Regions from separate parts of the Pseudarthrobacter sp. NIBRBAC000502771 genome, predicted to be linked through region 1. Evidence: riboswitches for the same ligand, from Rfam matches in the RefSeq annotation. Region 1 holds a riboswitch; the other holds the start of a gene.
The links. Region 1 has a riboswitch for S-adenosylmethionine ahead of NIBR502771_RS02385 (cobalamin-independent methionine synthase II family protein). Riboswitches for the same ligand answer to the same signal wherever they lie in the genome.

Region 1 (4,409 bases):
GGCATTTCGTCGTGCCGGACACCGTCCACGTCGTAGGCGACACATACCGGAATCTGCTCGATGCCGGTGAGCACGTCCAGCTTGGTCACGAAGTAATCTGTGAAGCCGTTCACGCGTGAAGCGTGCCGCGCCAGGACGGCGTCGTACCAGCCGCAGCGGCGCGGGCGTCCGGTGTTGACGCCGAATTCGCCGCCGGTCTTCTGCAGGTACATGCCCATCTCATCGAAGAGTTCCGTGGGGAATGGGCCGGCACCAACGCGGGTGGTGTAGGCCTTGATGATGCCGATGGAGCGGGAGATCCGGGTAGGGCCGATGCCGGAGCCCACGGAGGCGCCGCCGGCGGTGGGGTTGGAGGAGGTCACGAACGGGTAGGTGCCGTGGTCCACGTCCAGGAAGGTTGCCTGGCCGCCCTCCATCAGGACTACCTTGCCCTCATCCAGCGCGGAGTTCAGGACCAGGGTGCTGTCGATGACCAGCGGGCGGAGCCGCTCGGCGAAGGACAGGAAGTACTCCACGATCTCGTCCACCACCACACCGCGGCGGTTGTAGACCTTGACCAGGAGTTCGTTCTTCTGCCGCAGCGAGCCTTCCACCTTCTGGCGGAGGATCGATTCGTCAAAGACATCCTGGACGCGGATGCCCAGCCGGGCAACCTTGTCCATGTAGGCAGGGCCGATGCCGCGGCCGGTGGTGCCAATGGCCCGGCTGCCCAGGAAGCGTTCGGTTACCTTGTCCAGCACCTGGTGGTACGGCGCCACCAGGTGGGCGTTGGCGGAGACCCGCAGCTTTGAGGTGTCGGCGCCACGCGCCTGGAGTCCGTCGATTTCCTGGAAGAGGGCCTCCAGGTTCACCACGCAGCCGTTGCCGATGATGGGAACGGCGTTGGGGCTGAGAATGCCGGCCGGCAGAAGCTTGAGTTCGTACTTTTCACCGCCTACGACGACGGTGTGCCCGGCGTTGTTGCCGCCGTTGGGCTTGACGACGTAGTCAACACGGCCGCCCAGCAGGTCGGTGGCCTTGCCTTTTCCTTCGTCGCCCCACTGGGCTCCTACGATCACAATTGCTGGCATGGGATCCTCCCCCATTCGTTCGGGCTGCCCGGGCCCGGCCACCAGGTGGCAGGCCGATGCAGCGCCGTTCATGAGAATGCCCCGAACAGACCGGCCTTCGCACAGCCGCAGCACGGCGCAGCGAAGCAAGAGTTCCGGGGCTCTTACCACCCAAGTTTAGCCGATAGGGCACTTCGTCCACTGTTGTGGCCCGCCGCGGCCGTTTCTGCCAAAAGGCCGCGGCGGGCGGTGCCGCCTATTCGTCCTCAGCCTCCCCGGCGGGGCGGGACGTCTGTTCGGCGAGTGTGTTCCAGAAGGAGGTGTCGGCGTCGGCAATGGACCCGTCCGCGATGGCTGCGGCCGTGGAGGTCAGCGTGGTGACAGTCTGCTTGATCAGGTAGCCGTTGCTGCGCTGCCCGAGAGCATAGCCGTCCAGGTAGTGGTCCGACATGCCGCGCATCTCGAAGAGCAGGGTGGCGATGCCGTACTCCACGGAGATGCCGTTTCGGCTGATGGTTTCGGCGCTGCCGCCCTGGTACTTGCCCAGGTGTCCCCAGCCGGTGGAGTCGACGTTGTTGAAGACCACGGCGCCAAGCTGCTTTGATTTTTCGACGACGGCGGGGTCGGCGTTGGGGGTGGTGGGGTATAGGATGGAGCCGGATACCAGCTTGCCGTCACGCTCGGCCCGGGTGCCCTGGTGGTGCAGGTCGATCATGTAGTCGATCCGGTACTTGCGCATGACGTTGTTGTGCAGCGCCTGGGTCTCCGGCTGGACCTTGGCCACATGGTCGCGGTTCAGGTCCACGCCCTCGGCGTTGTAGCGGGTGAGGTTGCGGTCCCCCTTGGCAAGGTAGTTTTCCAGGGAGAAGTTCACGTCCCCCATGGCCCCGTCCGCATTGAGCATGGGCACCACCAGGATGTTCACGCCTTTGAGGATGTCAGCGGATTTACCGGCCCCCAGGTGCTTGATGAACTCCATGGCGCCCTCGGTGGTGAGCTGCTCGTTGCCGTGCTGCTGGGTCAGGTACAGAATGGTGGGCTTGGCGGGGTCCGAAATGTACTTGACCAGGTGGATGTCGCGCCCCTTGACCGTTTGCCCGATGACCTCCAGCTCCATTGCCGGCTGGCGGGCGTCCTGGTCCTTCAGGAACGAGACCATCTGTTCGTACGTGGCGAGCTTGGAGGTGGTGATCTGGCCGTTGCCGTCGTAATTGGGGCCTTCGCCCACAGCGTGTGCCAGCGGGGCGGGACCTGCGACGACGGCCAGCGCCAGGGCTCCGGAGGCGGCGAGGGTCCTGAAATTTGCCAGGGATTTCTTCACAGTGCGTTACCTCTTTCGAGTGCATCGGGGCGCCACCGGCCAGCTCCGTTGCGGCGGTGGCATGTGACCTCAGCCAACCAAGCTTAACGAAACCTGTCAACAAGCTGAACAAAGTCTGTAAGTATGCTGCTGCCCGCCGGGCAAGGGCAGGGAAGCAGCCGGGCAGCGGGCCGCGACATAAAGCGGCACGGACTTGCCCCAAGGTGGGTCTCCCGATTTAGTGAGAGTGAACCATCCGGAGCGGCCGAGAGACCTGGCTCGATGACGCCGCAGCAACCACGGTCCAGCAGGATTCCTGCCGGACCGAAGGTGCTACTGCCAGGACCGATGGAAAGGAAGATTCCAGCATGCCCCTGAACACCGACCACATCCGCGTCACCCACGCCGGATCGTTGCCCCGCACCCCGGAACTCATCGCGGCCAATGCCGCCAAGGAAACCGACGGCGTCACCCCTGAATTCCTGGACCTCCTGGAAACCTCCGTGGTGGACGTGGTCCGGCGCCAGAAGGACCTCGGGATCGACATTCCCAACGACGGCGAATACGGGCACACGATGGCCAACTCCGTGGACTATGGCGCCTGGTGGAACTACTCCTTCGCACGGCTGGGCGGCCTGGAGCCAACCAATGTGGACCGCTGGGCCGATGCCCAGGTGCACCGCTCCTCCCCCGGCAACATTGTCCTGACCTCCTTCCCCGACAGGCGCGACCGGCAGGCGTTCAACGAGGCCTACAACGACCCGTCCTCGGGCATCCTGTCCCACCGCAAGAGCGTGACCCAGCCCAAGATCGCCGGACCCCTGACCTACACGGGCCAGGACCTGGTGGCATCGGACATCAAGAACCTGAAGACCGGCCTCGCCGCCGCCGGGTTGTCGGACGGCTTCGTGGCATCCCTCTCTCCCGGCTCGTGCGCCCGCGTGGCAAACGAGTACTACAAGTCCGATGAGGAACTTGTCTACGCCTGTGCCGATGCCATGCGGGAGGAATACAAGGCCATCGTCGACGCCGGCCTCACCGTGCAGCTCGACGATCCGTCCCTGGCCGAGAGCTGGGACCAGATCAATCCCGAGCCCAGCCTGGAGGACTACCTGAAGTTCATCCAGCTGCGCGTCGAGGCCACCAACTGGGCCCTCCGGGACCTGCCCCAGGAACAGATCCGGCTGCATGTCTGCTGGGGTTCCTGGCACGGCCCGCACACCACGGACATCCCTTTCGCCGACATCATCGGCTCGGTGCTGCAGGTCAACGCGGGCGCATACTCCTTCGAGGCAGCCAACGTCCGCCACGAACACGAATGGCGTGTATGGGAGGACACCAAGCTCCCCGAGGGCAAGGTCATCATCCCGGGCGTCGTGTCGCATGCCACCAACGTGGTGGAACACCCCGACCTGGTGGCTGACCGCATTGTCCGCTTTGCCGACGTCGTGGGCCGCGAAAATGTCATTGCCTCCACCGACTGCGGCCTGGGCGGCAGGGTGCACCCACAGATCGCCTTCGCCAAGCTGGAGGCCCTCGGCGAGGGTGCTCGCCGCGCCACCAGCCGCCTCTGGTAGTCCGTCGTACCGCTGCGCCGGCTGTGCCTTCCATCACCGGAAGGGGCGGCCGGCGTTTCGTTTCCCCGGGCTTGGTAAACTGGCAGAGGCCGACCAGGAATCGGCCCACCCCAACTAACCGCCGTTGATGATCCGCGCCGCCGCGCGCCCATTTTCACCGGTGGAAGCAATATCAATCCCCGCAGGAGAACCAGCACTTCATGACAGCCCTGGCCCCAGAAACATTCCACGAACAGCTCATGAGCCGCCGCTACGAACCCAGCGTTGCCGCCGTCAATGAACTGTGTGATTCCCTGCAGGAGGCCAAGCCCGGAACCGTGGTGCCCTATGTGGACCCGATGCACGACGTTGAGGAATGCCGCATCATCAGCCTGTTCTCCAACATCGGCGAGGCGGACCCGTCCGGGTTCATCACTGCCGGGGACCAGGACGCCGCGACCCGAATGCTGGGGCTCCAGTGGAAGCTGGGGTTGCGCCCCGAGT
Region 2 (4,409 bases), 910 kb from region 1:
TTCTTCGACAGGAGGATCAGACCACGGCGGCATCGATGCGAGGAGCTGCTGCCACTGCCCGTCCTCGACTGGCCCGGTGGCCCCCAATTCAACCCCTGCCACAACGGCACCCCGAACAGCGTGCGCCGGCAGGCTCCCCGGTGGCCAGTGGGTTGGTTCTGCATCCTGTTTTTCGGGTTTGTGGTGGCGTCCGGTGGGGGAGGTCCAGCCCGGTGGGTCCTTGCTCGTGGCCGGGCCGGGGGCCCATTGGCTGTGGTGTTTGAGCCGATGGTGCTTACGGCAGAGCTGGGCCAGGTTGCTGACGTTGGTGGTGCCGCCGTGTTCCCACGCGGTGAGGTGGTCGGTTTCGTTGTCGGGGGTCTTGTTGGTGCAGCCGGGGAACGTGCATTGGGCATCGCGCAGCCTGATCCAGCGTTTGATGGCCCCCGTGAGCCGGTAGTTCTTCCTGCCGATCTCCAGGGGCGCCCCGTCCCGCGGGTCGACGAGGACCCGGTAGAAGGAGTCCGCGCCACCGGCGAGGAGTTTGCGGGCCATGGACGCGGGGATCGGGCCGAAGCCGTCCAGCATTGCTGGTTCGTCGGTGAGGCCGAGGAGCGAGAACACGGGCACGGTGACCAGGACGTCGGCCCTCGGCGTGGGGACTTTCCCGATGGCGGTGACTCCTGCGGGTCCCGCGCCACTCTCCCCGCCAAGAGCATTGCCGGCGCCGAGCAGCAGTGATGCGGCGATGTCGGGGCGGAGTTGGGTGAGCGTGCGGGGTTCGTTGGGGCCTTGGAGGCCGCGGGCGGTGGCGGTGGTCCGGTTCCAGATGGCGCACGCGGTATCGCCGGGAAGGTAGAGGGAGATCCAGGCCATGCCGTCCCGGTCCGGGGTGTACTCCATCCGCCGGTTTGCCAAACCTTTTACATGGCGCTTTTGGATTGATTCGGGGTGGTGGCGTTCCCGCCAGCCCCGGATCTTGGCCCGGAACCGGGACGGGACCAGTTCACCGGGCGCGGCACCCCGGGCCGGATCGGGTGCGGCGGGGTCGAAGAAGTGCGCCACCAGCCCGGCAGCCCCGACAGCGTCAAGGCCTTCGGTTTCGTCCGCGACGACGCGGGCGTGCTGCCACGACATGGTTCCGGTGGACAGGGCCTCGAACACCGGCGGTAGGGAACAGACCCGGCGGGACTGCTCCACCAACGCGCCTGCTGCGGCGGAGCCGATGGTGAGGACCCCGGCGATCTCCTCCACCACCGACATCTGCGCGTACGTGCGGTCCTCGATCGAGGCGTCCGGCGGGGTCATCGCCTCCTGGAACCCGACCGCGTCGGCGGCGTCCTGCGCCTTCACTGCTGCGAGCTGCGCCTCCAAACGGGACGTAAGCTCCAGCCTTTCCAGCCGGATCTCATACCGCCGCTGCAGCACATCCACACCGGCACCCACACCCGCACCAAGACCGAAACCAACATCCAAACCGGAAGCCAGGGAAGCGTCCTCCCGCTCCAGCGCATCCAGGGCAGCAATAGAGGCACGAACACCCTCCAACACCACCCCAAGACCACCGCCGATTCCCATACCCACATCATCCAACGAGGGTCTGACAATTACAGATCAAACCGGTGCCGCTGCCTGCGCAGGTGAGCCGGCGCACCGAAGCGGGCCGCCGTCGTCGTACGTTTTCGAAGCGAAGGTTTCCTGTCGCAGCCCAAATGTGTGGTGCGAAAAAGAGCACGCGTGGCGTAGAAAAAGACGCGACCCGGCAGCCACTTAAATGGATTCGGCCGCCATTGGGTGGTGACGCCGTTGTCACCACCCAATGGCGGCCGAAGTTTGCCCGGGCACAACCCGGGGACCTCCCCGGAGTGGTCCGGGACGAATGGGAAGGGTCAGATGGTGACGGCTCCGTTGGCGGTCTCAAAGGTGACCGAGAGGATGCCCGGCGTACCGTGCGGGGCCACCCATTCCACCGCAACGTCCTCGAGCGGCTTCTCCACGGGCTCACCGAGCCACTCGGTGACGCGCGAGGCGGAACCGGCGATGGTCAGGCAGCTCATCTTGAGGTTGCTCTCGTACGCGTGGGACGGGTGGAGGGAGGGGTCGCCCTCCCACTTGAGCATGTACGGCACCTGGGGATCGGCGATGAGGCCCAGGATGCCAATTTGCTTCCAGACCAGCTCGCGGCCGTCCGGGAACTTGCGGTTGCCGTTCACGGCAGCGCGGCCCAGGCGTTCCTCGAAGGGGGCGAGGTCGTCCACTTCGACGCACCAGCCCATCCAGCCGCCACCGGCAGCGGAGCGGGCACGCACTGCCTGCCCGAACGGTGCCTTGTCCGACGCCGGGTGGTCGAGGACCTCGACGACTTCGAGGTACTTGTGGCCCGCCAGGGGGATGATCATATTCCGGGTTCCGAAGCGGGGGTGTACGCCACCCTTCACTGCCTCAACGCCGAGGGCAGTTGCAATACGTTCGGTAGTGGCCGCGAGGCCATCGTGTTCACAGGCGTAAGAGACGTGATCCATGCGCATGCGAACATCTTGGCACTTTGTGATCGGGCTCTCAGCTAAGGGTACCCTTACTGGCATTTTGGGTAGCCGCCGTCCCTGTCCAAATGCCCAGGGCCTGCGCCAAGACCATGTTCGTCACAATGCTGTCCGGGCCGGATTGAAGTTCCTAGACTGGGTCCAGGTCATGAGTGCCAGCGCCAAGCCCCGGCTCGCTGGCCGGCAACCCTCCATCCGCGGTGGGGTGCCCCGGGTGAGGACCAGGCTGTCCGGCAATGGCCGGAGAGCAAGCGCGGCCCGTGGTGCTCCCAGCATGCCGGGCCCATGTCATAGGAGACTGAGATGTCCAACGGATGGTCCTTCGAAACCCGCCAGATCCATGCCGGCCAGGAGCCCGACAGCGCCACCGGAGCCCGCGCCCTTCCCATCTACCAGACCACGTCCTTCGTGTTTCCCAGTGCCGAGAGCGCGGCCAACCGCTTCGCCCTGGCCGAACTTGCACCCATCTACACCCGCATTGGCAATCCCACCCAGGACGCCGTCGAGCAACGGATCGCAAGCCTTGAAGGCGGCCTGGCGGCATTGCTGCTGAGCTCCGGCCAGGCCGCGGAGACGTTCGCTGTGCTGAACATCGCCGAGGCAGGCGACCATATAGTGGCCAGCCCCAGTCTTTACGGCGGAACCTACAACCTGTTCGCCCACACGTTGAAGAAGTTCGGCATCTCGGTGACCTTCGTGGCTGATCCTGACAACCTGGACCAGTGGCGCGACGCCGTGCAGCCCAATACCAAGCTCTTCTTCGGTGAAGTGGTGTCCAACCCGCGCCAGGACGTCCTTGATATTGAGGGCATCTCCGAAGTGGCCCACCAGGCCGGCGTGCCCCTGATCGTGGACAACACCCTTTCCACCCCATACCTGATCCGCCCATTGGAGTGGGGCGCGGACATCGTCATCCACTCGGCCACCAAATACCTGGGCGGCCATGGCTCGGCCATCGCCGGCGTCATCGTCGATTCCGGCAGGTTCGATTTCGGCAAGGACCCGGAAAGGTACCCCGGCTTCAACACCCCGGACCCCACCTATAACGGCCTGGTCTACGCACGCGACCTCGGCGAAGGCGGCGCGCTCGGCGCCAACCTCTCCTACATCCTCAAGGCCCGGGTGCAGTTGCTGCGCGACCTTGGCTCGGCGGTCTCGCCCTTCAACGCGTTCCTGATTTCCCAAGGCCTGGAGACCCTGAGCCTGCGGGTGGAGCGCCACGTTGCGAACGCCACGGAGGTGGCGCGCTGGCTGGAGGCCAGGGACGACGTCGAATCCGTCGCCTACGCGGGGCTGCCGTCCAGCCCCTGGTACGAGCGTGGCCGCAAGTACGGGCCAAAGGGAACGGGCGCCGTGGTCGCCTTCAACCTGGCCGGCGGCGCGGAAGCCGGCAAGCGCTTCGTCGACGCACTGGAGCTGCACTCCCACGTGGCCAACATCGGCGACGTGCGCTCCCTGGTCATCCACCCGGCGTCGACCACGCACAGCCAGCTTTCGCCGGAGCAGCAGGTTGTGGCCGGCGTTCACCCGGGCCTGGTCCGGCTTTCCGTCGGTTTGGAGCACATCGACGACATCCTGGCTGACCTGGAGGCAGGCTTCCGGGCCGCCAAGGCCACCGGCGCCTAGCCCCAACCGCGAGGGCGCAGCACGTGCCGGCCGGCAAGCCGGGAAGTCACAACCAGTCATACTCTTGGCCTGGAGCGGGGGGTGTTTCGTACACTCGAACCAGGTCATGAGTGCCAGTGACAGCCCCGGCTTGCTGGCCGGCAACCCTCCATCCGCGGTGGGGTGCCCCGGGTGAGGACCTGGCCTGCCGGTCAGACGACGGCGGGCAAGCGCGTAGAAGAGGTCTTGCCATGACGGTTACCGTCGCCCGAACCGCCATCC

Region 2: it holds a riboswitch for S-adenosylmethionine, as region 1 does, so the genes downstream of both, NIBR502771_RS18980 (bifunctional o-acetylhomoserine/o-acetylserine sulfhydrylase) here and NIBR502771_RS02385 (cobalamin-independent methionine synthase II family protein) in region 1, are expected to answer to the same signal.

Annotation. Positions count from the first base shown of each region.
Region 1 is NZ_CP041187.1:502,043-506,451, forward strand. It holds gene NIBR502771_RS02375 (adenylosuccinate synthase) at 1-1,070, opposite strand, end outside; gene NIBR502771_RS02380 (M14 family zinc carboxypeptidase) at 1,306-2,370, opposite strand; SAM riboswitch class I at 2,599-2,704, shown strand; gene NIBR502771_RS02385 (cobalamin-independent methionine synthase II family protein) at 2,718-3,926, shown strand; gene NIBR502771_RS02390 (uracil-DNA glycosylase) at 4,127-4,409, shown strand, end outside.
Region 2 is NZ_CP041187.1:4,067,278-4,071,686, reverse strand. It holds gene NIBR502771_RS18990 (HNH endonuclease signature motif containing protein) at 1-1,557, opposite strand, end outside; gene NIBR502771_RS18985 (VOC family protein) at 1,869-2,507, opposite strand; SAM riboswitch class IV at 2,667-2,782, shown strand; gene NIBR502771_RS18980 (bifunctional o-acetylhomoserine/o-acetylserine sulfhydrylase) at 2,826-4,148, shown strand; SAM riboswitch class IV at 4,251-4,366, shown strand; gene NIBR502771_RS18975 (homoserine O-acetyltransferase) at 4,379-4,409, shown strand, end outside.